2 linked regions of the Stappia indica genome follow. The protein of the gene in region 1 binds, or shares a complex with, the protein of each later gene. Links are inferred from orthologs where the notes say so. Each region holds a gene or a part of one and is shown on either strand. Other genes may lie near its edges. The genes, in order: trxA and GH266_RS03850.

Region 1 (13,989 bases):
CCGCATCAACCATCCGAGCGAGGTCCTGTCGATCGGTCAGACCGTCAAGGTCCAGATCATCCGCGTCAACCAGGACACGCACCGCATCTCGCTGGGCATGAAGCAGCTCGAGGCCGATCCGTGGGACGGCATCGAGGCCAAGTACCCGGTCGATGCCAAGTTCACGGGCCGCGTGACCAACATCACCGACTACGGTGCGTTCGTCGAGCTGGAGCCGGGCATCGAAGGCCTGATCCACGTCTCCGAGATGTCCTGGACCAAGAAGAACGTCCATCCGGGCAAGATCGTCTCCACCTCGCAGGAGGTTGAGGTGATGATCCTGGAGGTCGATCCGGTCAAGCGTCGTATCTCGCTCGGTCTCAAGCAGACCCTGCAGAACCCGTGGGAGGCCTTCGCCGACAAGTTCCCGACCGGTACCGAGGTCGAGGGCGAGGTCAAGAACAAGACCGAGTTCGGTCTGTTCATCGGTCTCGACGGCGACGTCGACGGCATGGTCCACCTCTCCGACCTCGACTGGAACCGTCCGGGCGAGCAGGTCATCGAAGAGTACAAGAAGGGCGACATGGTTCGCGCCGTCGTGCTCGACGTCGACATGGAGAAGGAGCGTATTTCGCTCGGCATCAAGCAGCTCGGCGGCGATCCGTTCGACACTGCTGCGGCCGGCGAGCTGCGCAAGGGCGTCATCATCACCTGCGAAGTGGTCGAAGTGAAGGACGGCGGCCTCGAGGCCAAGATCGTCGACACCGACCTGACCACCTTCGTGCGTCGTGCCGACCTGTCCCGCGACCGCGCCGAGCAGCGCCCCGAGCGTTTCTCGGTCGGCGAGAAGTTCGACGCCCGCGTCACCCAGTTCGACAAGAAGACCCGCCGCGTGTCGGTCTCCATCAAGGCGCTGGAAATCGCCGAGGAGAAGGAAGCCGTTGCGCAGTACGGTTCGTCGGACTCGGGCGCTTCGCTCGGCGACATTCTCGGCGCGGCCCTCAAGGCCCGCGAGACCGACGACTGATCGCAACACGCGACCTTACGAAAAAACAGAACCCCGGCCTCGCGGCCGGGGTTCTTTCGTTTGGGGGGCCTCGCGGCCGGGGTTCTTTCGTTTGGGGGGCCTCGCGGCCGGGGTTCTTTCGTTTCGGGGGGGCCGCAAGGCCGGGGTTCTTTCGTTCCGGGCCGGGTTCGCGGCACGTTTCAGGCGATGTCGGCGCCGCGCTCCGTCAGCAGCTCGCGCAGCACGGAGCGGTGGCAGCGGGCCTCGTCCTCGCAATAGCAGCCGAGCGAGAAGGCCCCCGAATGCGACAGCGCTGCGAGCATGTCGAGCAGGCGCGCGGGGCCAGGCGCTGCCATCTCCTTGCGGAACGCCTTGACGAAGGCCGCCCAGTCCGCCTCCGACTGCGCGGCCCGCGCGCTCGCCACCAGCTCCGCACTCGGCGACAGCTCGGGCAGCCAGGTGTCGTACCAGTTGCCGGTCGCGTAGTCTTCCTTGCGCACACCGCGCGGCGGCCGGCGCACCGTGCCGAGCCGGGGCCCCTCGCCCTCGCTGCGCTGCGTTCCAAGCCGCACGATCCGAACGCTCATCTTTCGCTCCCTTGCCGTGGCCTGCGCAAAGGATGGCACATCCGGTCCCGTGCCCGGAAGATGCGAACGGCACGCGCCCCGAGCGGTTCAGCCGTAGCAGTGCTCGGGCGCGGGATAGGCGCCGGAGCGCACCTCCTCGCCGAAGGCGCGCAGCGCCTCGGTAATGCTGCCGCGCCCGGCAAGGTAATCCTTCACGAAGCGCGCCTTGCGCCCCTCGCCCAGGCCCAGCATGTCGTGCAGGACCAGCACCTGCGCATCGGTCGCAGGCCCCGCACCGATGCCGACCACCGGCACCGTTGCGGCCTCGCTCACCGCCTTGCCGAGCGCATCGGGCACGCATTCCAGCAGCAGCAGCCGGGCGCCGGCCTCCTCCAGCATGCGAGCCTCCTCGCGGATGCGCGCGGCGGCCGCCTCATTGCGGCCCTGCAGGCGGAAGCCGCCCAGCATGTCGGCCGTTTGCGGCGTCAGACCGAGATGGGCGCAGACCGGCATGCCGCGCTCGGTCAGATGGCGGATCGTCTCGGCCACCCAGGCGCCGCCCTCGATCTTCACCGCATTGGCCCCGGCCTGCATCAGCCGGGCGGCATTGGCCGCCGCCTGATCGGGAGCATTGGCCGCGCCGAACGGCATGTCGGCGAGGATCAGCGGACGGTGTTCGCCCCGCTCCACGCCGCGGCGGACGCAGGCCGTGTGATAGGCCATGTCGTCCATGGTCACGGGAACGGTCGAGCCGCGTCCCTGCACCACCATGCCGAGACTGTCGCCAACGAGCAGGGTCTCGATGCCGGCGCCGGCGGCGGCTTGGGCAAAACCGGCGTCATAGGCGGTGACCATCGCGAAGCGGCGGCCGTCCGCCTTGCGCGCGTCCAGCGTGTTAAGGGTGATTTGCGCCATGGTTCGTAAGGCCCTCCCCGACCTGTTATCGTGCACCGCAACAAAACGTGGCGAGCGCCTGAGTGCCAGAGGACGCGGCGTCCGGCAAGCATGCTGCTGCGCGCCTGCGGGCCGTTTCTTCCAGTTCGGGCTTTTCAACGGCAGCTCAGCCATGTAGCGATAAGCCTCCCTGGAAGCGGGAAGAGCGAAAGGTTTGGCCCATGGCCCTTGATGCGGACGCGCTGGTCGACCGACGGCGACTGCGCCGGAAAGTGATGTTCTGGAGGGCCTTTGCCTTCCTGCTCGCGATCGTGGCGATCGGCGGGATGCTCGCCTGGAGCGGCGCCTTCGGCTCGCTCGACCGGCGCGGAGCCCACATCGCACGGCTTCCGGTCGGCGGACTGATCGTCGACGACCGGGACCGGGTCAAGCTGATCAAGGAGCTCGCCAAGAACGAGCGGGTGAAGGCGGTGATCGTCGACCTGAACTCGCCCGGCGGCACCACCGTCGGCGGCGAGACGCTCTACATGGCGCTGCGCGAGCTGGCGGAGAAAAAGCCCGTGGTCGCGCAGGTCGGCACGCTGGCCGCCTCGGCCGGCTACATGACCGCCATCGCCACCGACCATATCGTTGCACGGCACACCTCGATCACCGGCTCCATCGGCGTCTACATCCAGTACGGCAATTTCGGCGGCCTGCTCGACACGCTGGGCGTCAAGTTCGACGTGGTGCGCTCCGGCCCGCTCAAGGCGGAGCCGAATTTCCATTCCCAGACGCCTCCGGCCGTGCGCGACAATCTGCAGGCCTTGATCGACGACAGCTACGAATGGTTCGTCGCCCGGGTGGCCGAGCGCCGCGGGCTGGATGTGGACGCGGTGCGCGCGGTCGCGCAGGGCGGCGTCTATTCCGGCGAGGCGGCGCGCGATCTCGGGCTGATCGACGATCTCGGCGGCGAGGAAGCCAGCCTCAAGTGGCTGGAAACCGAACGCGGCATCGCCGCCGACCTGCCGGTCGTCACCTGGCGGGTCGCGCGCGAGAGGGAGGGCGGACTGCCCTTCGTCGGCCGGATGGCGCACTGGTTCGGCTCCGGGGTCGCCAGCGGTGCCCTCGAGGCGGTGGCAGGTGCCGGCGCCATCATCCCGGAAGGGCTTGCGCTTGACGGTCTTGTGTCCGTTTGGCACGCTCGCAACGCGGCGGAAAGTCTCGACCGAACAGGGGGACGCGAATGATCAAGTCGGAACTGGTGCAACGGATCGCCGAACAGAATCCGCATCTTTACCAGCGGGATGTTGAGAACATCGTCAACGCGATCCTCGACGAGATCACCGATGCCCTGCGCAGCGGCAACCGGGTCGAGCTTCGGGGCTTCGGGGCCTTCTCGGTGAAGAACCGGCCGGCCCGCACCGGGCGCAATCCGCGCACGGGGCAAAAGGTCGATGTGGAGGAGAAGTTCGTTCCCTTCTTCAAGACCGGCAAGGAGATGCGCGAGCGTCTCAACGACGGGGACGGTTCGGAAGACCCCGACGACGATTGAGCGGCCCTGATCGGAGCCCGGGCCGCAGGCGGCCCGAATGCGGGCCGGGTGCCGGGACCGCAGGCGACCGGCCGCGCGGGAGATCGCGTACAGGAGACAGGAATTGACGCGCTTTCTGAAGAACCTCGTGCTGGTGCCGATCGCCGTCGTGCTGATCGCGCTGGCGGTCGCCAACCGGCATGTCGTGACGCTGTCGCTCGACCCGTTCAACCGGGCCGATCCGGCCGTGAGCGTCGATGCGCCGCTGTTCTGGATCCTGTTCGCGGCCGTCGCCTTCGGCGTCTTCATCGGCGGCGTCGCCTCCTGGGCAGCCCAGGGTAAGTGGCGCAAGGAAGCCCGCGTCAAGCGGCGCGAGGCCGACCGCTGGCACTCGGAAGCCGACCGGCTGAAGGCCCAGCAGCAGGGCGATGGCGGCAAGGCCATTACCTCCCGCTCCGCGGCCTGACCCGCAGCAACGGTTCGATAGTCTGATTTCGGCCCGCCGCGCCACAAGGTCCGCGCGGGCCGAATGCGTTTCAGGCAGTCTTCGGGGGCAGCCGTCAGGGATTGCCGGAAGGCTTGTCGTCCGGCGGCGTATAGGCCGGCAGGCTCCAGCCCCAGATGATCGCCCCGCCGCGCAGCACCAGGGCCGCCACGACCCCGGCGATCGCCGCCGGCCAGGCCTCGACGCCGAAGGAAAACAGGCCGACATAGACGCCCGCGCCGACAAAGGCCGGCGTCAGATAGAGCTCCGGATTGACCAGCGCCGAGGGCTGGTCGGCGATCGTGTCGCGGATGATGCCGCCGAAGGTGGCGGTCGCCACCCCCATCAGCACCGCAACCGTCGGCGGGTGGCCGAGCGCCAGCGTCTTCGCCGCTCCCATCACCGAATAGGCGGCAAGGCCCATCGCGTCGGCCCAGCGCAGCGGCTTGCTCATCCGTTCCACCACCGGCGTTGCGAACCACATCAGCGCGCCGATGGAAATGCAGACGACGAGATAGATCTCGTTCTCGACCCAGAAAACCGGCGCATCGAGCAGCAGGTCGCGCAGCGTGCCGCCGCCGACGCCGGTGAACACGGCGAAGAAGACGAAGGCGAGACAGTCGAGCCGCAGGCGCGAGGCGACGATGGCCCCTGTCACCGCGAAGACGGCAACGCCGAGAAAATCGAGGATCTGGAGCATGGTCGCCATGCGGCGATGCTAGGCCGTAACCCGGCGCATCCGCAACGGGCGAAGTGAGGCGCACGCGCGCTGTCCCCCGTGTTACTTCGCCCGGAGGCGGCGAGCGCCGCGCCAGGTCTTGACTTCGCCAGGTGCTGCTTTCCAATGAGGGCATGACCTTGCCCAAAGCCCTTGCCGACTGCCTGATCATGAACACCGTGGCGACCTCGCGGGCGCTGCTCAAGCGCTGGGACGCAAGGCTCAAGCCCTACGGCGTCACCGTCCAGCAGTTCTTTCTGCTGGCGGCGATTCGCTACCTGCCCGGGCAGCCGGTCATGGTGCTCGCCGGGCGCATCGCCCTCGACCGGACCAGCCTGACGCGCAATCTCGACCTCCTTGCCAGGAAGGGACTGGTCCGGCGCGTTGCCGGACTGCCCGGAAACCAGCGTGTCTGCGAGTTGACGCCGGAGGGCGATGCCGTTCTCGAGCCGCTTCTGGCGGTATGGCCGGACGCCTATGCGTCGGTGATGAAGGACATCACGGAAGAGGAAGCGGCGATCTATCTCAGCGTCGCCCGCCGGCTGGCGGCGCCGTGAAACCCGGATCGGGCCCTTGTGCTCGCCTCTCTATGTGTATATGCACGTCAAAACCCTACCAAGGAGGCTAGCATGTCGGTTCCGATTGTCGTCACGGGTTTGGGCGCCGTGTCCCCGCTGGGCGCCGGCATCGAGGCGAACTGGCGCCGGCTGATCGCGGGGCAGAGCGGCATCGTCGCCAACACCCGCTTCGACACGACCGGCTGGAAATGCGGGATCGCCGGGCTGGTCCCCTCCATCGCGGAGGATGCCGAGGGATTCGACCCCGAGCGCTGTATGGATGCCCGCGACCGGCGCCGGAACGACCTGTTCATCCAATACGCCATGGCCGCAGCCATCGAGGCGCTCGACCAGGCCGGCTGGCACCCGGAGGAGCCCGGGCAGCGGGCGCGCACCGCAACGCAGATCGGCACCGGGGTCGGCGGCGTCCCGGCGATCACCGCGGCGAGCGAACTGGTCCGCACGGAAGGGCCGCGCCGGCTGTCTCCCTTCGTCGTTCCCTCGTTCCTGCCCAATCTCGCGGCAGGCCAGGTGTCGATCCGCTTCGGCTTCAACGGGCCGGCCGGCTCGCCCACCACGGCCTGCGCCGCCTCCGCCCAGGCCATCGGCGATGCCATGCGCCTGATCCGCTCGGGCGAAGCCGATATCGCCCTGTGCGGCGGCGCGGAAGGCTGCGTCGATCCCGTCGCCATCGGCGGCTTCACGGCGGCCAAGGCGCTGTCCTTCGGCTACAATGACGACCCGCAGCGCGCCTCCCGTCCGTTCGACGCGGACCATGACGGGTTCGTTCTCTCCGAAGGCGCGGCAATGCTGGTCATCGAGCGGCTGGACCATGCCGAGCGCCGGGGCGCTCGCCCCCTGGCCGTCCTGTCGGGCTACGGCACCACGACGGACGCCCACCACGTCACCGCCGGCTGGCCGGACGGCCGCGAGGCCGCGCGGGCGATGGAGATCGCCATCGCGATGGCCGGGCTCGAGGCTGCGGATATCGGCTATGTCAACGCGCATGCCACCTCGACGCCCGTCGGCGATGCGGCGGAGCTCGCCGCCCTGGAGCGGGTCCTGGGCGCTGCGCGCGGCCGCGTGCCGATCAGCTCCACGAAGTCGGCAACCGGTCACATGCTGGGGGCAGCAGGGGCCATCGAGGCCGTGTTCTCGGTCCTTGCCATCCGCGACAGGACCCTGCCGCCCAGCCTGAACATCGCCCGGCCGATGGCGGAGGCCGAAGGGTTCGACCTGATCTCGCAAGGCGCCCGGTCGGCGCCGGTCGACCATGTCCTCTCCAACGCCTTCGGCTTCGGCGGGGTGAACGCCGCGCTGGTCTTCAGCCGCTTCGACTGACGCCGGCTGCCAGCGGACAACAGCAAAAAAGGCGCGCCATGGGCGCGCCTTTCTCGCAAAGCGTAAGATCGGACCTCATCGGAGGCCCGCAAACATACTCAGGCGGTGCGGTCGACCGTCGAGCCGGGCTCGGCCGCCGGGGCCTCGCCCTCCGGCTTGCGCTCCTTCGGCCCGCCCTTCGACACGCCGACAAGCGCCGGACGCAGCACGCGGTCGCCGATCACGTAGCCGGCCTGCATCACCTGCACGACAGTGTTGTTCGGCACCTCGGTGTTCGGCACCTCGAACATCGCCTGGTGGAAATTCGGATCGAATTTCTCGCCGGCCGGGTCGATGCGGCGCACGCCGTGCTTGTCGAGCTGGTTGAGCATCTCGCGCTCGGTCATCTCGACGCCCTCGATCAGGGCGCGCATGCTCTCGTTGGCCGCATCGCGGGCCTCGGCGGAGATCGCCTCCAGCGCCCGGCGCAGGTTGTCGCCGACGCCCAGCATGTCGCGGGCGAAGCTGGCCGCGGCGTATTGCTTGCTGTCGCGGATTTCCTTCTCGGTCCGCCGGCGCAGGTTCTCCATCTCCGCCATGGTGCGGAGCATGCGATCCTTCAGCTCGGCGTTTTCCGCCAGCAGCGCCTCGGTCGGATCGAGCGCGGCCTGCGCCTCGCCGCCGTTCTCGGCCTCATGACCGGAAACGGCATCCTCGGGGTTGATATTGGTCTTGTCGTTGCTGTCGTTCATGGTCTTCCCGGCAATGCTCGGCGTCTTCAGAAAAAGGTCTGGTCCGACCGGCGCCCCCGCCTCTCGCCCGGCCATCAGCGGCCAGGGGAAATCCGGGCTCTCGCCGATGCGCGGAACTGCCGACCGGCCCTTCGGCCTGCCCGCATCCCACGCAAGACGCACCGATCCGGCAAGCCTTCAAAGGCAAGCCGGACCGGCGTGATTCGGTTCAGGGTTCGCCCTAGACCGGACTGCGTCAGATCGCAGTCTGGATCCAGGCGGCCAGCTTGTTCTTCGGTGCCGCGCCGATCTGCGTGGAGACCGGCTGGCCGTCCTTGAACAGGATGAGCGTGGGGATGGAACGCACCCCGTACTTCATCGCCATGTTCTGGTTCTCGTCGATGTTGAGCTTGGTGATCTTCACCTGCCCGCTCATCTCTTCGGAGATTTCCTCCAGCGCCGGTGCGATCATCTTGCACGGACCGCACCATTCGGCCCAGAAGTCCACCACGACGGTGCCGGACGCCTGCAGGACGTCGGTTTCGAAGCTCTCATCGGTCACGACTGAAGTGGCCATCTCATGCCCTTTCCAAAAGCTCGCGGATGCGACGCATCCTTTCGTTGCCCCGAACGTAGGAAGGCGACCCGCCCGCGTCAAGCAAGCGTTGGGTCGCACCCGTGTCGCGGCGGTCTCAGGCCGGCGCCAGCGCCGCCACCGCCGCGTCCATCGCCTCGCCCGGCAGTTCCACCAGCTTCGGCCCGGCCGTATAGACCAGCGCGGCCCGCACGGCCCGCCCCGGCCAGATGTCGGCGAGCAGCCGGCGATAGACCGCAAGCTGCACCACATAGGCCTCGCCGATCTCGTGCGGCCCCTCCGGCACCCGCCGGTCGGTCTTGAAGTCGAGGATCCACACCGCGTCCTCGTCGACGCGCAGCCGGTCGATCTGGCCCGACACCTCATAGGCCGAGCCGTCGGCAAGGCGCAGCGTTCCGGCCAGGGGCACTTCCGCGCGCGCATCGGCCGAGAAGACGGCGGCAAAGCCGGGATGCTCCAGCACGCCGAGCGCCTCGTTCAAGAGCTGCTCCGCCCTTGCGGCAAAGAGCGGGCTCAAGGCATGGGCGAGATAGCGCCCGCCTGCGGCGCGGCGCTCTGCCGGCGGCAGCTCGGGCAGCAGCTGCAGCAGCCGGTGCAGGTGGCGGCCGCGCTCCAGCGCGAAGTCGGGAGCTGCCCGCGCTTCCGCCAGCCGGTCGGTCGCCGGCACCGGTTCGGCCCCCTCCTTCGCCTCCATCTCGTCGAAGGCCTCGGACGGGCGCAGGCGGCGCGGGCGCTCGGGCGCTGCTACCGGCGCGAACAACCAGGCAGGGGCCGGCGGCGACGATCCTTCCTCCGCAGCCTCTGTCCCTCGCGCCAGCAGCGGCGCCGGCGCGGTGGTGCCGGGGCGCTGCCAGATGCGGCAGGGGCCGCCGTCTCCCGCCTCGCCGTCGCGGGCACCCGGCTCCAGCGCGCGTGCCACCAGCGCGTGCCAGCACTCCTCCGACTGGCCGCGCGCCGGCATCCAGCCGCAGACGATCAGCCGGTCGCGGGCGCGCGTCATAGCCACATAGAGCAGGCGGCGGTATTCGTCGGCCGCCGCCTGGCGCAGGGCGTCCAGCCGCTCGCCGTGCCAGGGGCTGCGCTCGGCCTTGACCGGGTTCCAGACAAGGCCCGTGACCTCGCCGAGATTGCCGGGCATCGCCCGCTCGATGAAGACCGGGTCGTGATGGGCGCTGACCGGTGCCGCGCCGCCGTCGACCAGCACGACGAGCGGCGCCTCCAGCCCCTTCGCCCCGTGCACGGTCATGATCCGCACCACGCCGCGCGCCGCATTGAGCTCGCGCTTCACCTCCGTCGGCGCGGCCGCGAACCAGGCGAGGAAGCCCTCCAACCCCGGCACGCCGGTCTGCTCGAACGCAAGCGTCACCGCCAGGAACTCGTCGAGCACGTCGTCGACTTCCGAGCCGAGGCGGGCGCGGAAAGCGCGACGTCCCCCGTCGGCGCCCAGCAGCCGCGAGAAGAACTCGAAGGGCGGCATGAAGTCGGCGCGCGCGCGCCAGGTCTCGATCCGCTCGCGTGCCCGCTCGAACGCCGGATCGCTGTCCGCCTGCCGGCGCAGCGACTGCCACAGCGTGCCGGAGCGCAAGGAAGCTCCGTCCGGCCGGGCGAGGCGGAACAGCGCGTCGTCGTCGAGGCCGAGCAGCGGGCTCTTCAGCAGGCAGGCAAGCGACAGGTCGTCCTCGGGCAGCAGCAGGAAGCGGCCGAGCGCCAGCAGATCCTCCACCGCAATATGCTGGTTCAGCACCAGCCGGTCGCTGCCGGCCACCGGCACGCCCTCGCGCTTCAGGGCCCGCGTCAGCGCATCGACGAAGGGCCCGCGCTTGCGCACAAGCACCAGCACGTCGCCGGGCGCCGCCTCGCCGCTCTTCCACCAGCTCCGCACCGAGCGCGCCAGCCGGTCGGCCAGCCGCAGCATCGGACTGTCCGCACCGATGCGGTCGACCGGCGCGGTCCAGTCGTCCGGCACCTCCTGCTCCACCGGCTCCTCCGGCGGCCAGATCTCGACCATGCCGGGGTCGTTGCGCCGCACCGCCTCATGGATCGGCGCGCCTGCCTCCTGCGACAGGCCCGCATGCATGTCGGGGGCCTCGAACACCGTGTCGACGGCCGAGAGCACATCGGGCCGCGAGCGGAAGGAGAGCGTCAGCTCGACACGCTCGAACGCCGCCTCGGCATCCTTCGCCCGCCGCTCGAAATAGCGGCGCATGTCGGCGAAATAGGCCGGCACCGCGCCCTGGAACGAATAGATCGACTGCTTCTCGTCGCCGACGGCAAAGAGCGTGCGGATGCGCTCGTTCGCCGAGGCTCCGGCGAAGAATTCCTCTGCGAGTGCCTGGACGACGCGCCACTGGTGCGGGCTGGTGTCCTGCGCCTCGTCGACCAGGATGTGGTCGAGCCCCTGGTCGAGCTTGTACTGCACCCACAAGGCCGCATCCGCGCGCGACAGCAGGCTCGCCGTGCGCACGATCAGGTCCTCGAAGTCCATCAGCCCGCGCCGGGTCTTCTCGCGCTCGTAGATGTCGAGCATGGCATCGGCGAGCCGCAGCGCGGCTTCCGTGCCGGCCAGCGCATAGGCGATCCGCCGCCGCTCGAGCAGCGCCAAAAGCCGCTCCTGCTCGGCAAAGAGCCGCTCGACCACTTGCGGGAAGTTTTCTTCCACCTTCTTGGTCGCCAGCGCCTTGGTCGGCGCCAGGTCCTTGTTGAGGAAGACCCGGTGCCAGACCTCCCACCACTCGTCCGGCCTGCTGCCGGCGAGCCGGGCCGCCATGCGCAGACGCTCGGCCCGCTCGTTGTCGCGCGATCCGCCGCTCGCCAGCGCCTCGGCATAGGCCAGCGCCTCCTGCGGCGAGATCGAGACCTCCTCGCGCAGCGCCGCATCGAGACGGGCGAGCGTTTCGCCCTCCGAAAGGCCGAAGGCACGGGTCAGTTGTACCAGCGCCGCATCCAGCGAGCCGGCGTCCCGCAGCCAGCGGCGCAGCGTGTCGCGGCGGGCGATCAGGTCGGCAAGCGCCGCCTCCACCGTCTTGTCGGGCAGCTCGGAGACCAGATGCACCAGCGCCCGGCCCAGCGGGCTCTCCGGCTCGCGCTCGGCCAGCGCCAGCACGCGCGAACGGGCGCCGGCGAGCAGGTCCGCCGCCTGCCGGTCGTCCAGCACCTGGAAATGGCCGGCGACATTCGCCTCCAGCGGAAACTGGTGCAGGATCGCCTCGCAGAAGGCGTGGATCGTCTGGATCTTCAGCCCGCCCGGCGTTTCCAGCGCCACGGCGAAGAGATGGCGCGCCCGCGCCAGTCCGCGCGCATCCGGCCGCCGTCCCTCGATCGCTTCCAGTTCGCGTGCCAGCGCCTCGTCGGTCAGCGCGATCCACGAGCCCAGCGTCTCGAAGACGCGGGTCGCCATTTCGGAGGCCGCCGCCTTGGTGAAGGTCAGGCAGAGGATGCGCGAGGGCGCGGTGCCGGCGAGCAGCAGGCGGATCACCCGCCGCGCCAGCACGAAGGTCTTGCCGGAGCCGGCATTGGCGCTGACCCAGGCCGAGCGGCGCGGGTCGGCGGCCAACGCCTGCCTCTCGCGCGTCGCCAGCGGGATCTCGAAGGTGCTCATTCCTCCTCCCCTCCGCTGAGCGCCCATTCGCGCACCCGCGCCAGATGGTCGTAAGGGCCGGACATCTCCGCCTCCTTGCGCACCCTGGCGCGCGACAGATAGCCCTTTTGCGGATTTTCATAGCCGGCAAAGAGTTTCACCGTACGGGCCAGCGCCTCGTCGGCGAGTTCATCGACGCTGGTATTCTTCGGCGTCCTGTCCTGCCATTCCAGCGGCGTCCGCCCGCCGGTCAGGCGCATATAGGCGAGCGTTGCGACGGGGGCCGCGCGGTCGACCTCGCCGAAGGCGCCCTTGCCGATCATCGCCACTTCCAGCGGCAATTGCGGCGCCAGCAGCGCGGCGACTTCCTTGTCGCTCGGCGCCTGCCCGGTCTTGTAGTCGATCACCGCGAGGCTCCCGTCGGCCATCCTGTCTATGCGGTCGGCCCGCGCCGACAGGGTGACGCGCCCGCCGGGGGCAAGATCGAGCTCCAGCGCCCCGGGGATCTCCAAATGGCGACCGGCGATCAGATCGGCGCGGCCTGCCTCGTGGCGGATGAAGGCGGCGGCGATCCGCTCGAAGCGCAGCCACCACACGGCGCGGATCGCCGGGAAGGCATCGAGCGGGGCGAACTGCGCCCGGCCGATGGCGATCAGATGCGCCAGCGCCGCCTCATCGAACGGGCCGCTCCAGCTGTCCAGGAACTCGGCGAGGCAATCGTGGATCAGCGTGCCCTTTTCCGCCGCGCCCGGATCGCCGCCGATCGGCTCGACCGGGTCCAGCACCAGCACCTTGCGGGCATAGAGCGCATAAGGGTCGCGGATCAGCAGCTCCACCTCGGTTACCGAGATCCGGCGCGGGCGGGCGGCAACGGGCGGCGCCGGTTCCGGCCTTGCAACGGGCGCCGCCCCCGTCTCGACCCGGTCGAGATGGGCGGTGAGCGCCAGCAGGGCCTGCCCCCGCGCCTGCATCGCGGCGGTGACACCCTCGCCCAGCAGCGTCGTCAGCCGCAGCAGCCAGCGCGAGGCGACGGCCGGCGCGCCGCCCGAGCGCTCGGCCCGCGACAGGATCACTCGGGCCGCGCCCAGCGCCTGCGAGAAATCGTGGGCGGCCGCGCCGATGCGCCGCTCCGGCGGGTCGAGGCCGAGCCCGCCCTTCATCGGCCGGTTGAGCCAGGGGTCGTTGCGCGTCGCCTGCGGCCAGTTGCCCTCGTTGAGCGCGCCGAGCACCAGGATGTCGAAATCCTGCAGCCGGGCTTCCATCGGTCCGAAGATGGCGATGCGCGGATCGCCCGGCAGGCGGCGGCGGACATTGATGCCGGAGACGAGCGCGATGAACATGTCCGGCCAGTCGGCGGGCGGCGCCTGCAGGCCCGAAGGGCCGGCGGCGATCATCTCGGCAAAGGCGGCGGCCAGCCCCTCGCCGGCCTCGCCGGCATAGAGTTCGTCGGAGCGTCCCTCCTCGTCCCGCGCCAGGTTCAGCAGCACCGCCTCGTGATCGGCGACGAGCTGCACCACGTCCACCGGCTCGCGCGTCTCCGCATGGCGCTCCAGCGGCGCCAGCGCCTCGGCCAACCTGTCGACGAGGTCGGCGACATCGTCCCAGTCGTCCTCATGCAGCTTTTGCCAGCGCGGCAGGCGCGGCGGGGTCTCGCTCTCGGTCGCCAGATGCCGCGCGGCGGCAACCGCCTCGCGCAGGCCCTGCGTGCCGGCCCTTGCGCGCGGTCCGCGCAGCACGGCGCGCTCCAGCGCGCGGGCGGCGGCACGTATCTTATTAGACGGCAAACCAAGCCGCGTCAGCGGGTGTTTCAGCAGCGCCAGCAGGGCCACCGGCTCCAGCCCTTCCAGCGCCAGCCGGGCGGAAAGGCGGGCCAGCACGCCGGGCGCGGTCTGGTCGAGCGGGCGCCCCGCACTGTCGTCCGATTGCAGGCCCCAGCGCGACAGCTCGACGGCGACACGGCGGGCGAGCGTCCTGTCCGGCGTCACCAGCGCCGCCGTCTTGCCCTCCTCGATAGCCGAGCGCAGGGCGGTGGCAACAGTCAGCGCCTCC
Region 2 (14,014 bases), 2.5 Mb from region 1 along the record:
CGCACGATCAGCAGTAGCAGCAGGCCGGCGGGCAGGACGCGGGCGGCCGCGACGAACACCGGATGGCCGGGAGGTAGCAGCTCGGTCGTGACGATATAGGTGCTGCCCCAGACCACCGGCGCGAGCGCGGTGGCCAGAAGATCGGAAGCGCGGAACATGACGGGCCTCGTTTGAGGAAGGGCGGGAACGGGCCGGGCGACAGGCGCGCCGCCCGGCGATCTTGGCGGGAGCGAGACGGGCAGACAAGCCCCCTCGCCCATCTGCAGGCTCAGGCGTGCGACAGCACCTCGCGGAGCGGACGGCGCGGCTTTTGCGGCCAGTTGCCGGGCGCGGCACGGCCGACGGCCAGCAGCATCACCGGCACTTCGCCCTCAGTGAGATCGAACTCGGCTGCGACCTTGGCCGGATCGAAGCCGACCATCGGCCCGCTGGCGAGCCCCCGGGCCGCGGCGGCAACCATCATGAAGGAGGCGGCGAGCGTCGCCGAACGCACCGCCTCGTCGCGCGCGGCAACCGGGTCCGCGCCATAGGCCGCGGCGACCGCATCGACCCAGCCCCCGACCATGTCGGCGGGCATGAACCCGGCCTCGACGGAAGGACGCAGCCGCGCGCCGAGAGTTGCCGCCTCGGGATGGCTGCCGACGACGATGAAGGTGACGGCGGCCTCCGACACCTTGGCCTGACCATAAGCCGCCTCGCGCAGCCGCGCCTTGGCCTCCGGCGACGTCACGGCGACGAAGCGCCAGTTCTGCAGGTTGTAGGCGCTGGGAGCCCGGGTCGCGAGATGGACGAGTTCCTCGACCTCGGCGGCGGCAAGACGGGCTGCAGGGTCGAACAGGTTGGCCGAGACGCGGCCTTCCAGAAGGGTGGCGATATCGGTAGCGACGTCAGGGGCGGTCATGATGCAGATCTCTCCGTGGAACTGTGCCGGGAGCCCGTGCTCCCTCTGCCTCAAGAGATATTCCCGTTCCATCCGCGCGATAATCCGGCTATTCATCCGATCACTCGCAACTGAAAGTGAACAGTCATGGAACAGCTCACCGCGCTTCGCGTCTTTCGCCGGGTGGTCGACGAGGGCTCCTTCGCCGGCGCCGCGCGTAGCCTCTCGCTGTCGCAAAGTAAGAGGTCTTGCATATTTGCCGCCGCTCGGCGGTGACACGTCCACAGCCGGGGCAAATAGTCTTGATCGCCAAATCAGTTTCAGCGAAGGTCCCCCAACCGCTAGCGCTTTTCGCCGCCACAGAATTCTCAGTGACGAGGCCTTGATATTATGCAATGGAATCTTGACGCATTTTGCCTGGATGAAGCTCGAAGCAACCGGCAAATAAGTGCCAATGATTTGATTGAAAGAAGCCGCCTACCTAAAGACAAGCAATTCAAGAATCCCGTATCACGCAGGCGGCACGATTACTTCGCCTATTGCAGCGTACCTTTTATATGCCGAGGCGCAAACAAAAATAAATTCAAAAATGTACTCGAGGTCGGCTGCGGGCAGGGCGCAAAGATCTACGGCCTAAGCAGGCTCTCCGAAAATTACACCGGCATCGACATCGACAAAAAATCGCTCGATGAAGCGAACTCTCTCGTTCAAGATCTTGGCTTGAAGAATGTTCGCCTTATTCAGACAAACGGCGATGACCTTGAAAAAATATGGGACAGCCACGGCCCGTTCGACCTTGTGATATTCTATGCTGTACTCGAGCATATGACGTTCGCGGAAAGAATGTCGGCTTTGAATTCAGCTAAATCGTTTTTGGAGCGCGGCGCAGCAGTTTATATCGGAGAGGGACCCAACCGGCTGAATCCGATCGACCTGCACACTTCCGAAATACCTCATTTTGACGCGCTCCCCGATGACATCGCTGCGGCGTACGCAACCGCTTTCCCGAGCCGGCAGTCTTTTAAGGACCTCGTCCTGAAGACGGAAGGTTTCGACCTCATGCGCACAAGGGCAGGACGGGGCTTTTCCTATCATGAATTCAATCTCATCTTCGAAGCCACGAGATTGCAGAATGCCGTCAAACGTGACGGCTGGGCCATCGAGAAACTGAACCAGTATCCGCTGTTTGCATTCGAGGGATACAATCTGGAATCTTTTCCCCTTGTCAGGAATTGGAGCGGAGCCTCCAGCCCTCCTGTCCATCCGGCTTTCGCCAGATCGTGGATCGACCTGATACTGGTCGAAGGACAACAGCAACCGGAAGCAAGTCAATCCGTCGTTTTCTCGTCGCATGCAGGGGCCCAGGCCATAGATTATTTCGGGAACAAAACACTGGACCTGGATGGAAAGCAGAATAACGCCGAGTATGTGACGGACAGCAAAACTACAAAGTTCATTTTGAACGTGAAGAGATCTGCTGGATCAATGATCATCCAGAGCGGATCTGTCGAGCGAACAATCGACTTTTCGGAACTGCCTCAGTGGAGCCCCCTCCCTCATGCATATCGTTGCTTTGAGATCAGCGGCATTGGGAAGACGGTCCGTTTCACTCCAATCGGCGATGATTCCAGGGTCTCATTAGGACCGATTATCAAGGCTTACTGACCGCCCTCAGGACCGACGCATAATAGGACGCATAATAGTCTGTGCGTTGCCAAGTGACGTTCACAAGGAATGAGGCAACGCCGGAATGGAACAGCTCACCGCGCTTCGCGTCTTTCGCCGGGTGGTCGACGAGGGCTCCTTCGCCGGCGCCGCGCGTAGCCTCTCGCTGTCGCCGGCGGCGATCAGCAAGAATATCGGCGAGCTGGAAGCCCATCTCGGCGTGCGCCTGCTCAACCGGACGACGCGGCGGATGAGCCTGACCGAGCCGGGCCGGCTCTACTACGAGCAGGTGGCGCGCATCCTCGATGACCTGACCGAGGCGGACGGGTCAATGCAGCCGCTGCGCCACCGGCCGAGCGGCCTGCTGCGGGTCGCGGCACCGATCTCGCTCACGGTCACCCGGTTGTCGCGCACGATCACCGCCTTCATGCTGGCCTATCCCGAAGTGGAGATCGACCTGCACCTGGACGACCGGCAGGTGGACCTGGTCAAGGACGGCTTCGATATCGCCATCCGCGGCACGTCGAAGCTGGAGGATTCCAGTCTCGTCGCCCGCCGGCTGACGAGCATGCGCCATGTGATCTGCGGCGCGCCCGCCTATCTCGACAAGGCCGGCCGGCCGCGCCATCCGGAGGAACTCGCATCGCACCGGATCGTCCAGTTTTCGCTGTCCGGCAATGCCACGGAATGGGCGCTGGAGCGCGAGGGCGAACGCGCGAGCGTGCCGGTCGCCAGCCGCTACCGGGTGTCGACCAGCCTTGCCGTGCGCGAGGCGCTGCTGGCCGGCTACGGCCTGTCGCTGATCCCCGCACCTTACGTGCGCGAGGACCTTGCCGCCGGGCGGCTGGAGACGGTGCTGGAGGGCTGGGCACCGGAGGACACGCAGATCTATGCGGTCTATCCCTCGCGCCGCTACCTGCTGCCGAAGGTGCGCGCGCTGATCGACTTCCTGGCCGAGGACCTGCAGGACGAGGCGTGAGCGCCGGGCTTCAGCACAGGGTCTTTCAACGCGAAGCCTTCAGCGCGGCGAACCAGAACCCCAGGCAGAGGAACAGCGCGCCGACGAAGATCGCAGCCAGCACCGCACCGTAGCCGCCCGAGGCCTGCCACAGCAGCGCGGCGGCGAGCGGGGCGACCGCCTGCATCAGGTTCATCGGCCCGGTGAGCGAGCCGCTGACCGCGCCATAGGCCTCGCGGCTGACCATCTCCGGCACGGCAAGCCCGCGCACGATGGTGATCATGCCGTTGGCCGCGCCGTAGACGGCGGCAATGGCGCCGATCACCAGCACCGAGGGCGGGGCGAAGGCGAGCGCTGCGGCGGCGAGCGGAAAGACGATGACGACGGCCGAGCCGATGACCCGCACGGGCGCGGCCGGCGCCAGCATGCGGATGGCGATGCGCCCGGCGACCTGGGCCGGGCCGATCACCGCCATCACCGCGACGACGCCGGCCGCATCCAGCCCCCGCTCCAGCAGCAGCGGATAGAGGTGATAGGTCAGCGAGGAAAACGCCGCCGCATAGGAGACCCAGGCCAGCATCAGCCCCCAATAGGCCGGCCGGCGCATGGCCGCGGCCACCGCGCGGCGGCCCGACAGCGGCGCGCTGCCGTCCTCTCGCACCGGCACGGGCGCATCGCGCGCGGGATCGATCGCCGCGAAATACAGCGAAGCGCACAGAAGACCATTGACGCCGGCCATCACCACCAGCGCGCCGCGCCAGCCCTGCGTCTCGATGAGGATCTGGATGATCGGAATGAAGACGGTGCTGGCGAAGCCGCCCCACAGGGTGAGCGCGGTGATGCCACTGCGCGCCCGCAAGGCTCCGACCCGGCGAGCGATGACGGCGAAGGCCGGCTCGTAGAGCGTCGCGGCCTGCAGCATGCCGAGCCCGGCCAGCACCACATAGAAGGCGGCGACATCCTCCACTTGCGACCAGGCGAGAAGCAGCAGGCCGGCCAGCACGGAGGCGCCGGCCATCAGGTAGCGCCCGCGCCCCCGGTCGATCGCCGCCCCCACCGGATAGGCGGCGATGCTGGCCAGCACCACACCGAGGGTCGCCGCGCCGTAGAGCACCGGCTTGGACCAGCCGAGGTCGCCGCGCATCGCCTCGGCGATCAGCGGAAAGCCGTAGAACAGCGTACCCCAGGAACAGATCTGGGCGATGCCGAGCGCGGTGATGAACCAGCCGGTCCCGGCCGGCGGCGCATCCACGCCAAGGGGGCGCTGCGACATGAACGTGATCCTCGTGAAAGCGCGCCGGACGGTGGCCGGACGATGGCAGGGCCGGGTGGCGGGGTCAGGTGGCGGGGTCGGGAACGGATGCGCCCCGGCAGGAGGGAGGCGCATCGGCAAGATCGGAAGGGCGGGTGCCGTCGGCGCAGCACTCCTCGGCGAGATAGCCGAGCAGCGCCCGCATGGCCGGATAATGGGCGCGGCAGATCAGCGTCGTCGCCTGGCGCTCGCGCGTGACGAGCCCGGCATCGACAAGCTGCTTGCAGTGATGGGACAGCGTCGAGGCCGGGATCTCCAGTTGCTCCTGGATGCGGCCGACGGGAAGGCCCTCGGCGCCCGCACGCACCAGGATGCGGTAGATCCGCAGCCTGAGCGGATTGCCCAGCGCCAGCAACTGGGCTGCCGTCTGCTCGAGCCGCGCGGTCATGTGCCGTAACCCTTGTTCGAAAAAACTCGAACAAGGGTTACGGCAGGCGGGCAGGCCCGGCAAGTGCTTTCGTCGAAAGGTGTCGGGACGCAGGCGTCAGTCTGTGCTGCCCGCGACGCGCGATCCGCGCTCGTACCAGCCCCGCGACCGGTTGACGATCCAGACCACCGACAGCATCACCGGCACCTCGACGAGGACGCCGACAACGGTGGCCAGCGCGGCACCGGAATTCAGCCCGAACAGGGCGATGGCGGCGGCAACGGCGAGTTCGAAGAAGTTCGAAGCGCCGATCAGGGCGGAGGGACCGGCGACGCAGTGCCGCTCGCCGGACATCCGGTTGAGCAGATAGGCGAGACCGGAATTGAAGTAGACCTGGATCAGGATCGGCACGGCGATCAGCGCGATGATCAGCGGCTGGGCGATGATGTGCTCGCCCTGGAAGCCGAAGAGCAGCACCAGGGTGGCGAGCAGCGACACCAGCGAGACCGGCTGCAACACCCCGACCAGCCGGTCGAGCGCCAGCTGACCGCCCTTTGCCAGCAGCCGCCGGCGCAGCACCTGCGCGACGATCACCGGCAGCACGATGTAGAGCAGCACCGAGATCAGCAGCGTGTCCCAGGGCACCGTGATGGCGGACAGGCCGAGCAGCAGGCCGACGATGGGCGCGAAGGCGACGATCATGATCGCATCGTTGAGCGCCACCTGCGACAAGGTGAAGTTGGGCTCGCCGCGCGTCAGGTTGGACCAGACGAAGACCATCGCCGTGCACGGCGCCGCCGCCAGGATGATCAGGCCGGCGATATAGGAATCGATCTGGCTTTCCGGCAGCCAGGGCCGGAACAGGTAGCCGATGAACAGCCAGCCGAGCAGCGCCATCGAGAAGGGCTTGACCGCCCAGTTGATGAACAGCGTCACGCCGATGCCGCGCCAGAACGTGCCGACCTGCGCAAGGGCGGCGAAGTCGACCCGCAGCAGCATCGGCACGATCATCAGCCAGATCAGCACGGCAACCGGCAGGTTGACCTGCGCCACCTCGGCGGAGGCGATGACCCTGAACAGCCCCGGAAGCATGTGGCCGAGGCCGATCCCCGCGATGATGCACAGCGCCACCCAGAGAGTCAGGTACTTCTCGAAAAACCCGATGGCCGGGGCGGCGCCGTCGCCGTCCCCGATAGCATGATCCGTCATGATGATATCCTGGATTGGTCAGCCGGCCCGGGGCAGGTCGCGGCCGATCTCGCCGAGGCGCGACTGCAGCGTCATGCGGTCGAGCGAGGCGAGCGGAAGGGCGGTGAAGATGGAGATGCGGTTGGCCAGCATCCGGTAGGTGTCGGCGAAGGCCAGCGCCACCTCGCTCGCCGTCCCCTCGACGGCGGCCGGGTCCGGCACGCCCCAATGGGCGGTCATCGGCTGGCCGGGCCACACGGGGCAGGCCTCGCCGGCAGCGTTGTCGCAGACGGTGAAGACGAAATCCATCACCGGCGCGCCGGGCTGCGCGAACTCTTCCCAGTTCTTGGAACGGGCAAAACCGGTGTCGTGGTTGAGCTTGGCGAGCAGGGCAAGCGCCTGCGGATGCACCTCGCCCTTGGGCTGCGAGCCGGCGGAAAAGGCCTTGAACCGCCCCTGTCCGTCACGGTTGAGGATCGCCTCGGCCAGGATCGAACGGGCGGAATTGCCGGTGCACAGGAACAGCACATTATAGACGCGATCGGTCATTTACCCCTCCATTTCCCGCCTGGCGGGAGATCAGCAATTGCAGGTCACCGCCTCGATCACCGGGCGGCAGAGCTCCGGTGCACCGTTGCAGCAGTCTTCCATCAGGAAGGCGAGAAGATCGCGGAAGCCGGTCATGTCGGCGGTGTAGCGCACGCTGCGCCCGTCCCGCTCGGCCTGGACCAGGCCGGCCTGGGCGAGCGTCTTGAGATGCGCCGACACGGTGTTCTGGACCGCGCCGAGGCGCGTCGAGATCTCGCCGGCGGCAACGCCCTGCGGTCCGGCCTTCACCAGCAGGCGGAAGATGTCCAGCCGGGTGTCCTGACCGAGCGCCGCCAGCGCCATGAGCGCGGATGACTTATCCATTTATCTCTCCTTCTGGATATATGGATACATCGGGACGCCGCCGCGCGCAACCGCCTTGACGCGCGCCTCCTCATTCGCCAATCTTGAAACGTTATTACATAACAAATCAGGATCCCCACCATGCGCCTCTTCGTCAATCCGTTCGCACCGCGCGACCGGCGTCCCTCCCCCGCCGAGACGGCCGGAAGCCACACGGAGGGCGACCGGCAGGCCCTGCGCGAGCGGGTCAAGCAGGGCGTGCGCAAGGTGCTGGCGCCGGGCGAGGACGCGGTGATCTCGGTCAGCGAGCTGGCCTGCGGCGAGGACGGCTGCCCGGATGTGGAGACGGTGATCGGCATCCACGAGGCGGGCGCGCCCGCACGCCGGCTGCGCCTGCACATGCCGCTTGCCGCGGTGGGCCTTGCGGATATCGCGGCAGCCGCCGAGGATGCCCGCCGCACCGCAGACAAGGACCGTTCCGCATGAGCCCGAACCCCGTCGACCTGATGACCGAGCGCCTGCTGGACGAGGCGGGAATCGCCCCCGGCTGGACGGTGGTCGATATCGGCTGCGGCACCGGCGCGGTGACGCGGATGATCGCCCGCCGCGTCGGCCCTGGGGGCCGGGTGCTGGCCGTCGACCGCGATCCCGCCATGCTGGAGGCGACCCGGCGGATGGCGGCGGACGAAGGCCTTGCCAATGTGAGCGTCATCGAGGGCGGCTTCGACGCGGAGCTTCCCGGTCACGGAATGATCGACGCCGTCGTCGGCCGCAGGGTGCTGATGTACCAAGAGGACCCGGTCGCGGCGGTCGAAGCGCTCGGCACCGCGCTCAAGCCCGGCGGGGTCTTCGCCTTTCACGAGCATGACGCCTCGAAGCTGGTGCCCGGACGCCATCCCCTGCCCCTGCATGACGAGGTGCGCGACTGGCTGGCGCAAATGCTGCGCCGGGAGGGCGCGCGGCTCGACATGGGGCTGACGCTGCACGAGGTGATGAGCGCGGCGGGCCTTGCCGTCGAGAGCGTGCGGGCGGAGGCGAACCTCCTGACGCCGGACAGCAGCTATCCCGTCGGCATGATCGTGCGCGCGGTGATGCCGCGGCTGGAGGGCTTCGGCATCACCGACATGGCCAGCGCCGATCCGGACACGCTGGACGCGCGGCTGCGGCAGGAGCGGCAGGCGAGCGGCGCCACCTGCCTGTGGGAGCTTGTGTTCCGCGCTGTCGCCCGGAAGGTGTGAGCGCGGATCCGCCCCGTCCGGTTGACCGGAAAGATCGTTCGATATAATGAACAAATGTCCGGAACGATGGATGGAGCGCGGAAATGGCACGGCATGTCGGCATCATCGCCTGTTCGGCGGAAGGGGCGGCGGAGTGCTACCGCATCCTTTGCGCGGAAGCCGAAGCCCTGCTCGGGGCGCATGGCAATCCGCCGGTCAGCCTGCACATGCAGCCGCTCATCGACTACGTCCGCCATCTGGAGGCGGGGCGCGCCGATCTTGTCGGCGAACTGATGCTGGACAGCGCCAGGCGGCTGCAGGCTTCCGGCGCGCAGCTGCTGATCTGCCCGGACAACACCATCCACCAGGGCCTGCCGCATGTGGCGGACCGCATGCCCCTGCCTTTTCTCCATATCGCCGAGGTGGTGGCGCAGGAGGCCGCGCGCCGAGGCTTTCGCCGGCTGGCTCTGACCGGCACGGTGTGGCTGACCGAAAGCGATGTCTACCCGCAGGCGCTCGGCAGGCAGGGCATCGAGACCGTGCTGCCGACGAAGGCGGAGCGGACCGAGATCGGCCGCATCATCATGGACGAGCTGGTGCGCGGAAGGCTGGAAGTCTCGGCGGAGGCGTATTTCCAGCAGGTCATCGGCCGCATGGCGCGCGAGGACGGGTGCGATGCCGTGGTGCTCGGCTGCACGGAGATCCCGCTCCTGATGAACGACGGCAACTCGCCGCTGCCGACGCTCGATTCGACGCGGCTGCTGGCGCTCGCCGCCCTGCGGCACGCGGTAGAGGCGTAAAGCGGTTTCAGCCGTGCTCGATGATCAGCACGGCGCGGGTGTCCGGCTCCAAGGCCTCGAAGGTGTGAGGGGTGTCCGCCGGATAGGCGGCATAGTCGCCGGCGGCAAGCTCGACCTCCCGTCCTTCCGGCCCCAGACGCGCGCGGCCGCGCATCACGACCACATGCTCGCGCGTGCCCGGCCCATGACCGGGCGAGAGATGTGCCGCGGAAAGATGCGGCGAGCCGGGCTCGGCCTCGATCACGTAGAGATCGCGCCTTGTGCCCGGTCCCGCCGCCGACAAAAGCCGGGCGAGATAATCGGCATGGTCGGAACGGGTCGACGGCCCCTCGCCGGCACGGATCACCTCGATCTCGCCGCGCGGGGCCTCCAGCAGCGCGGCGACGCTGACGCCCAGCGCATTGGCAAGCAGCCACAGGGTCTCGATGGCGGGATTGCCGCTCCCCGATTCCAGCTGCGACAGGGTCGACTTGGCAAGGCCGGCCGCGCGTGCAAGCTCGCTTGCCGACAGGCCGGCGCGCAGGCGTTCGCGGCGCACCGCAGCGCCGACGAGCGCGCCGATGCCGGTTGGTCCCTTGATGCCCTCGCTGGCGTCCACCTGCCCGCCTTTCGCACATGCCGGCCAGGTGCCGGCGCTCATGCGATCACTATAAAAGCGGTCGTCCCGGAGAGCCATCTGCCCCGCGACGATTTCCCCCCGTGACAGATGCGCGCGGCGGCGCTAGAGACGATCCATGCACAGCATGAGGGAACTCCTGAAGGACCGGTTGCTGACGTGGTCGATGGCCGCGACGATCGTCCTTGCCATGCTGCTGCAGGGGGTCGTCGCCGCCAATGCGCGCACGGTGATGGCCGCCGACGGCACCAGCCCGGCCTATGTGCTGTGCTCGCCGACGGCGATTGCCGATCCGGACGACAACCATCCGCTCAAGGACCTGGCCCGCGACTGCTGCTCGACGCTGTGCAAGCTCGCCTGCGCCGGCGGCACGCTGGCGGCCCCTGTCGCGATCGTCCTGCCCGCTCCCGAGCCGGCCGAGACCGCCGCCTGGGTGCCGGTTCCCGCCCCGACCGCGGCTGAGCGCGCGGAAGGGCCGCCGCCACCGGCCCGCGCGCCGCCGCCTCTCTCCATCTGACGCAAACCAACACCCAAAGGACCGGCCATGCCCGATGGCCGCCGGTCAGCATATTTGCGACTTATGGAGCCTATCCCATGCGTACTCTTCAGTTTGTCTTCGCGGCAGCCCTGACGCTCGTCGCCATCGTCGGTGCCCAGGCCCACAGCTACCGGGTCGGCGAGATCCAGATCGGCCATCCCTGGACCCGCGCGACGCCGCCCGCCGCCAAGGTGGCCGGCGCCTTCATGAGCTTCACCAACGAGGGCGGCACGGCCGACCGGCTGGTCGGCGGCTCCTCGCCGATTGCCGAGAAGGTCGAGATCCACACGATGGAAATGACCGGCGGCATCATGAAGATGCGTCCGCTCGCCGATGGTCTCGAAGTGCCGGCCGGCGCCAAGGTGGAGCTGGCTCCCGGCGGCTTCCACGTCATGCTGATCGGCCTGAAGCAGCCGATCGTCGAAGGCGACAAGGTGCCGCTGACCCTCACCTTCGAGAAGGGCGGCGACATCGAGGTCGAGCTGGCGGCCGACAAGATGGGCGCCGGCGGCAAGGCGGCCGACCATGGCAGCCATGGTCACGGCGAGACGAAGAAGACCGACCACAGCACGCACTAAGCAGGGCTGCCCCTGCGGTTACGCGGGGGCGCCACGCTTCACCCCGAATAACGGCAACTTGGCCGTCCGCCCGCCGCAGCAATACGCGCGGCGAAGGACGCCCTGTGCCCGGAGATCCATCCATGACCGATACCACCGCGCAGGACGCCGGAACGGGGGCGCTCGCCTCCCCCGCTTCCAGCTCCGACCTCTACCGTGCCGTCTGGCGCTGGCACTTCTATGCGGGCCTTCTGGTCCTGCCCTTCATGATCACGCTCGCCGTCACCGGCGCGCTCTATCTCTTCCGCGACGAGCTGGACGCGATCCTGCACGCGGACCTGAAGCGGGTGGAAATCCGCGAAAACGCCGCCAGGGCCACCCCGTCCGCCATCATTGCTGCCGCGCTCGACGCCCATCCCGGCCGGGCGGTGAAATATACCGATCCGCCGACCGCCAACGCCTCGGCCGAGATCACCGTCAGCGCCGACACGGGCGAGCGCCTGGCCGTCTATGTCGATCCCTACGACGCCACGGTGCTGGGCGCCCTGCCCGACCGCGGCACGGTGATGTGGACCGTGCGCTACCTGCACAGCTTGCGCTATTTCGGACCCACCGTACGCAGCGTGATCGAGATCGTCGGCGGCTGGTCGATCCTGCTGGTCGGCACCGGCATCTATCTGTGGTGGCCGCGCAGACGCGGACGCGGCGGCGTCACCAGCGTGCGCGGCACACCGAAGAACCGGATGTTCTGGCGCGACACACACGCGGTGACGGGCATCTTCGTCGGCTTCTTCATCGTGTTCCTGGCGATCACCGGAATGCCGTGGTCCGGCAACTGGGGCGCCAAGGTCAACGAATGGGCCAACGGCACCAATTTCGGCTATCCGTCCGGCGTGCGCGTCGAGGTGCCGATGTCGGACGCAAAGCTGGCCGAGATCGCACCGACCACCTGGTCGCTGGAACAGGCGCAGATCCCGCAATCGACCGACGCCGCGCCGCAGGCACGCGATATGGGCATCGACCGGGCGGTGGAGATCGTCGACGGGCTGGGCCTGCACCGGGGCTACACCATCGGCCTGCCGTCCTCGCCGACCGGCGTCTACTCGGCCTCGGTCTATCCGGACGACCTGGCGCAGCAGCGCGTCGTGCATCTCGACCAGTACAGCGGCAAGCCGCTGGTCGACATGAGCTATGCCGATTACGGCCCGCTCGGCAGGTGGCTGGAATTCGGCATCAACACGCATATGGGCCAGCAGTTCGGCCTGGCGAACCAGATCCTGCTGGTCGTCGTGTGCCTGGCCATCGTGATGCTGGCCGTCTCCGCCGGCGTGATGTGGTGGAAGCGGCGGCCGGCGGGAAGCCTCGGCGTGCCGCCGATGCCGGCGGACAGGAAGGTGTTCCGCGGATTGCTGGCGATCCTTGCGGTCGGCGGGATCGTCTTCCCGCTGGTCGGCCTGTCGCTGATCGCGATGCTGGCCATCGACCTCCTGGTGATCCGCCCGCTCGGTGCGCGCCTCGCCGCGCGCTGAAGGCGGATCGGAAACGGCTCGCGGCGGCGACAGCTGCCGCGAGCCCGAAGGACATCGGCTCAGGCCGTATCGGTACCGGCTTCGCGCGCGGCACGGGCCTGCGCCGGTTCGGCGAAGAGGATCCAGTCCGGGATCAGCGAGAGGAGCCGCGCCAGCACCGCCGTCGCGACCACCGCGAAGAGCAGCCGGCCGAAGAAGACGCTGGCGAAATCCGCACCCACCGCGACGACGATCAGCGTGTCCTCGATGAGGCTGTGGGCAAAGCCCATGAAGGCGCTGGCGAGGAACACCTGGCGCGGGTCGACCCGCGATTCCCGCGCCTCGCGGATCAGCAGGCCGCCGCCGTAGGAAATGCCGAGCAGCAGGCCGACGGAGGCGAAAGGCACGGCCGGCGGGGCGATGCCGGCGAGACGGAACAGCGGCACCAGCGCGCGGATCAGCCGGTCCATGATGCCGGTGACCTTGAGGATGTCCATCAGCCAGCACAGGCCGAACAGGATCACCAGCATCATCAGCAGCGTCTTGCCGAGGCCGATGGCAAAGCCGATCCAGGTCGAGGTCTCCTCCATCGGCATCCAGACCGGCGACAGCGGCGTGGAGAGCCAGCCGGTCGCGGAATAGAGCTGGTGGAGGAACGCGGCGCAGGCGAGGCCACCGACGATGCGCAGCACCGTGGTGATCCAGAAGCCCGGCCCGGCGCGCTGGATGATGCGCTGCTCGATGGGCAGCGCATGGGCGAAGAGCAGCAGGGTCGAGAAGACGGTCATGTCGGCGACGGTGAGTTCGGACACCGGCACCAGCGCGAAGACGATGACGATGGCGCCCCACAGGCCGATCAGCAGGCCGGTGAGCCAGGCGAGCGCGATCTCCGGCGGCAGGCCGTAGAGCTGCATCACCGGCTCGAAATAGGGCGACATGGCGCGGATGGCGCCGAGACGCGCCAGGATCTCCACGATCACCATGACCGGCACGATGATGCGCACCAGTTCCCAATAGATTCCAAAGGTTTCGCGGGTCCGCCGGATCAGCTGCGCACGCACAGACATTCGAGTCACTCCAACATTTTCGTGCCCTACCGATACCGCAGCCGCGCGGCATTTTTGGTCAGACTTTGCAAGTTCGTGCAATTTTATTGCATAGTGTCGCGACCGCCGGAGGGGCCATGGATCGCATCGACAGGAAGCTGCTGAACCTGCTGCAGGCGGACGCCGCGCGCACCAATGCCGACCTTGCCGAGGAGGTCGGCCTGTCGCCGTCGAGCTGCCTGCGCCGCATCCGCAGGCTGAAGGCGACCGGCGTCATCGACCGCACGGTCGCCATCCTCAACCCGGCGCGCGCCGGCAAGGGCCTGAAGGCGGTGGTGACGGTGGAGCTGGAGCGCCACGGCGAGCAGCAGACCCGCCGCTTCCTGGCGCTGGTGGAGAACGAGCCGGCCGTGGTGCAGGCCTACAGCGTCAGCGGCGAGACCGACGTGGTCCTGATGCTGCGGCTGTCGG

What was found.
Region 2: the proteins of trxA (region 1) and GH266_RS03850 are in contact, whole or in part, in an NMR structure (PDB 2IPA), measured with the Bacillus subtilis proteins. The link is inferred for Stappia indica from one-to-one orthologs.

What each region holds. Positions count from the first base shown.
Region 1 is NZ_CP046908.1:3,347,948-3,361,936, reverse strand. Bases 6,686-9,645 are described here. They hold trxA (thioredoxin), read right to left. Parts: upstream 8,346-9,645; coding sequence 8,025-8,345; downstream 6,686-8,024. Other genes in these bases: addA (double-strand break repair helicase AddA), read right to left, coding at 8,461-9,645; grpE (nucleotide exchange factor GrpE), read right to left, coding at 7,157-7,789; fabF (beta-ketoacyl-ACP synthase II), read left to right, coding at 6,686-7,058. Also shown: rpsA (30S ribosomal protein S1), read left to right, coding at 1-1,006; GH266_RS15760 (DUF488 domain-containing protein), read right to left, coding at 1,186-1,572; panB (3-methyl-2-oxobutanoate hydroxymethyltransferase), read right to left, coding at 1,660-2,466; signal peptide peptidase SppA, read left to right, coding at 2,667-3,674; GH266_RS15745 (integration host factor subunit beta), read left to right, coding at 3,671-3,979; GH266_RS15740 (LapA family protein), read left to right, coding at 4,083-4,424; GH266_RS15735 (trimeric intracellular cation channel family protein), read right to left, coding at 4,519-5,151; GH266_RS15730 (MarR family winged helix-turn-helix transcriptional regulator), read left to right, coding at 5,295-5,717; more of fabF, read left to right, coding at 5,790-6,685; more of addA, read right to left, coding at 9,646-11,961; double-strand break repair protein AddB, read right to left, coding at 11,958-13,989. UniProt on the Bacillus subtilis protein: Participates in various redox reactions through the reversible oxidation of its active center dithiol to a disulfide and catalyzes dithiol-disulfide exchange reactions.
Region 2 is NZ_CP046908.1:823,459-837,472, forward strand. What follows is about bases 5,165-8,149. They hold GH266_RS03850 (arsenate reductase ArsC), read right to left. Parts: upstream 6,920-8,149; coding sequence 6,410-6,919; downstream 5,165-6,409. Other genes in these bases: GH266_RS03840 (ArsR/SmtB family transcription factor), read right to left, coding at 5,165-5,203; arsB (ACR3 family arsenite efflux transporter), read right to left, coding at 5,300-6,391; GH266_RS03855 (ArsR/SmtB family transcription factor), read right to left, coding at 6,950-7,282; GH266_RS03860 (nitrate reductase), read left to right, coding at 7,403-7,747; GH266_RS03865 (class I SAM-dependent methyltransferase), read left to right, coding at 7,744-8,149. In the rest of the region: GH266_RS03810 (EamA family transporter), read right to left, coding at 1-158; GH266_RS03815 (nitroreductase family protein), read right to left, coding at 269-901; GH266_RS23690 (LysR family transcriptional regulator), read left to right, coding at 1,028-1,156; GH266_RS03825 (class I SAM-dependent methyltransferase), read left to right, coding at 1,271-2,545; GH266_RS03830 (LysR family transcriptional regulator), read left to right, coding at 2,631-3,524; GH266_RS03835 (MFS transporter), read right to left, coding at 3,550-4,776; more of GH266_RS03840, read right to left, coding at 4,841-5,164; more of GH266_RS03865, read left to right, coding at 8,150-8,499; GH266_RS03870 (aspartate/glutamate racemase family protein), read left to right, coding at 8,583-9,278; GH266_RS03875 (helix-turn-helix domain-containing protein), read right to left, coding at 9,286-9,876; GH266_RS03880 (hypothetical protein), read left to right, coding at 10,013-10,411; GH266_RS03885 (copper chaperone PCu(A)C), read left to right, coding at 10,489-11,010; GH266_RS03890 (PepSY-associated TM helix domain-containing protein), read left to right, coding at 11,133-12,518; GH266_RS03895 (nucleoside recognition domain-containing protein), read right to left, coding at 12,578-13,564; GH266_RS03900 (Lrp/AsnC family transcriptional regulator), read left to right, coding at 13,681-14,014. UniProt on the Bacillus subtilis protein: Catalyzes the reduction of arsenate [As(V)] to arsenite [As(III)]. In vitro, can dephosphorylate para-nitrophenyl phosphate (pNPP).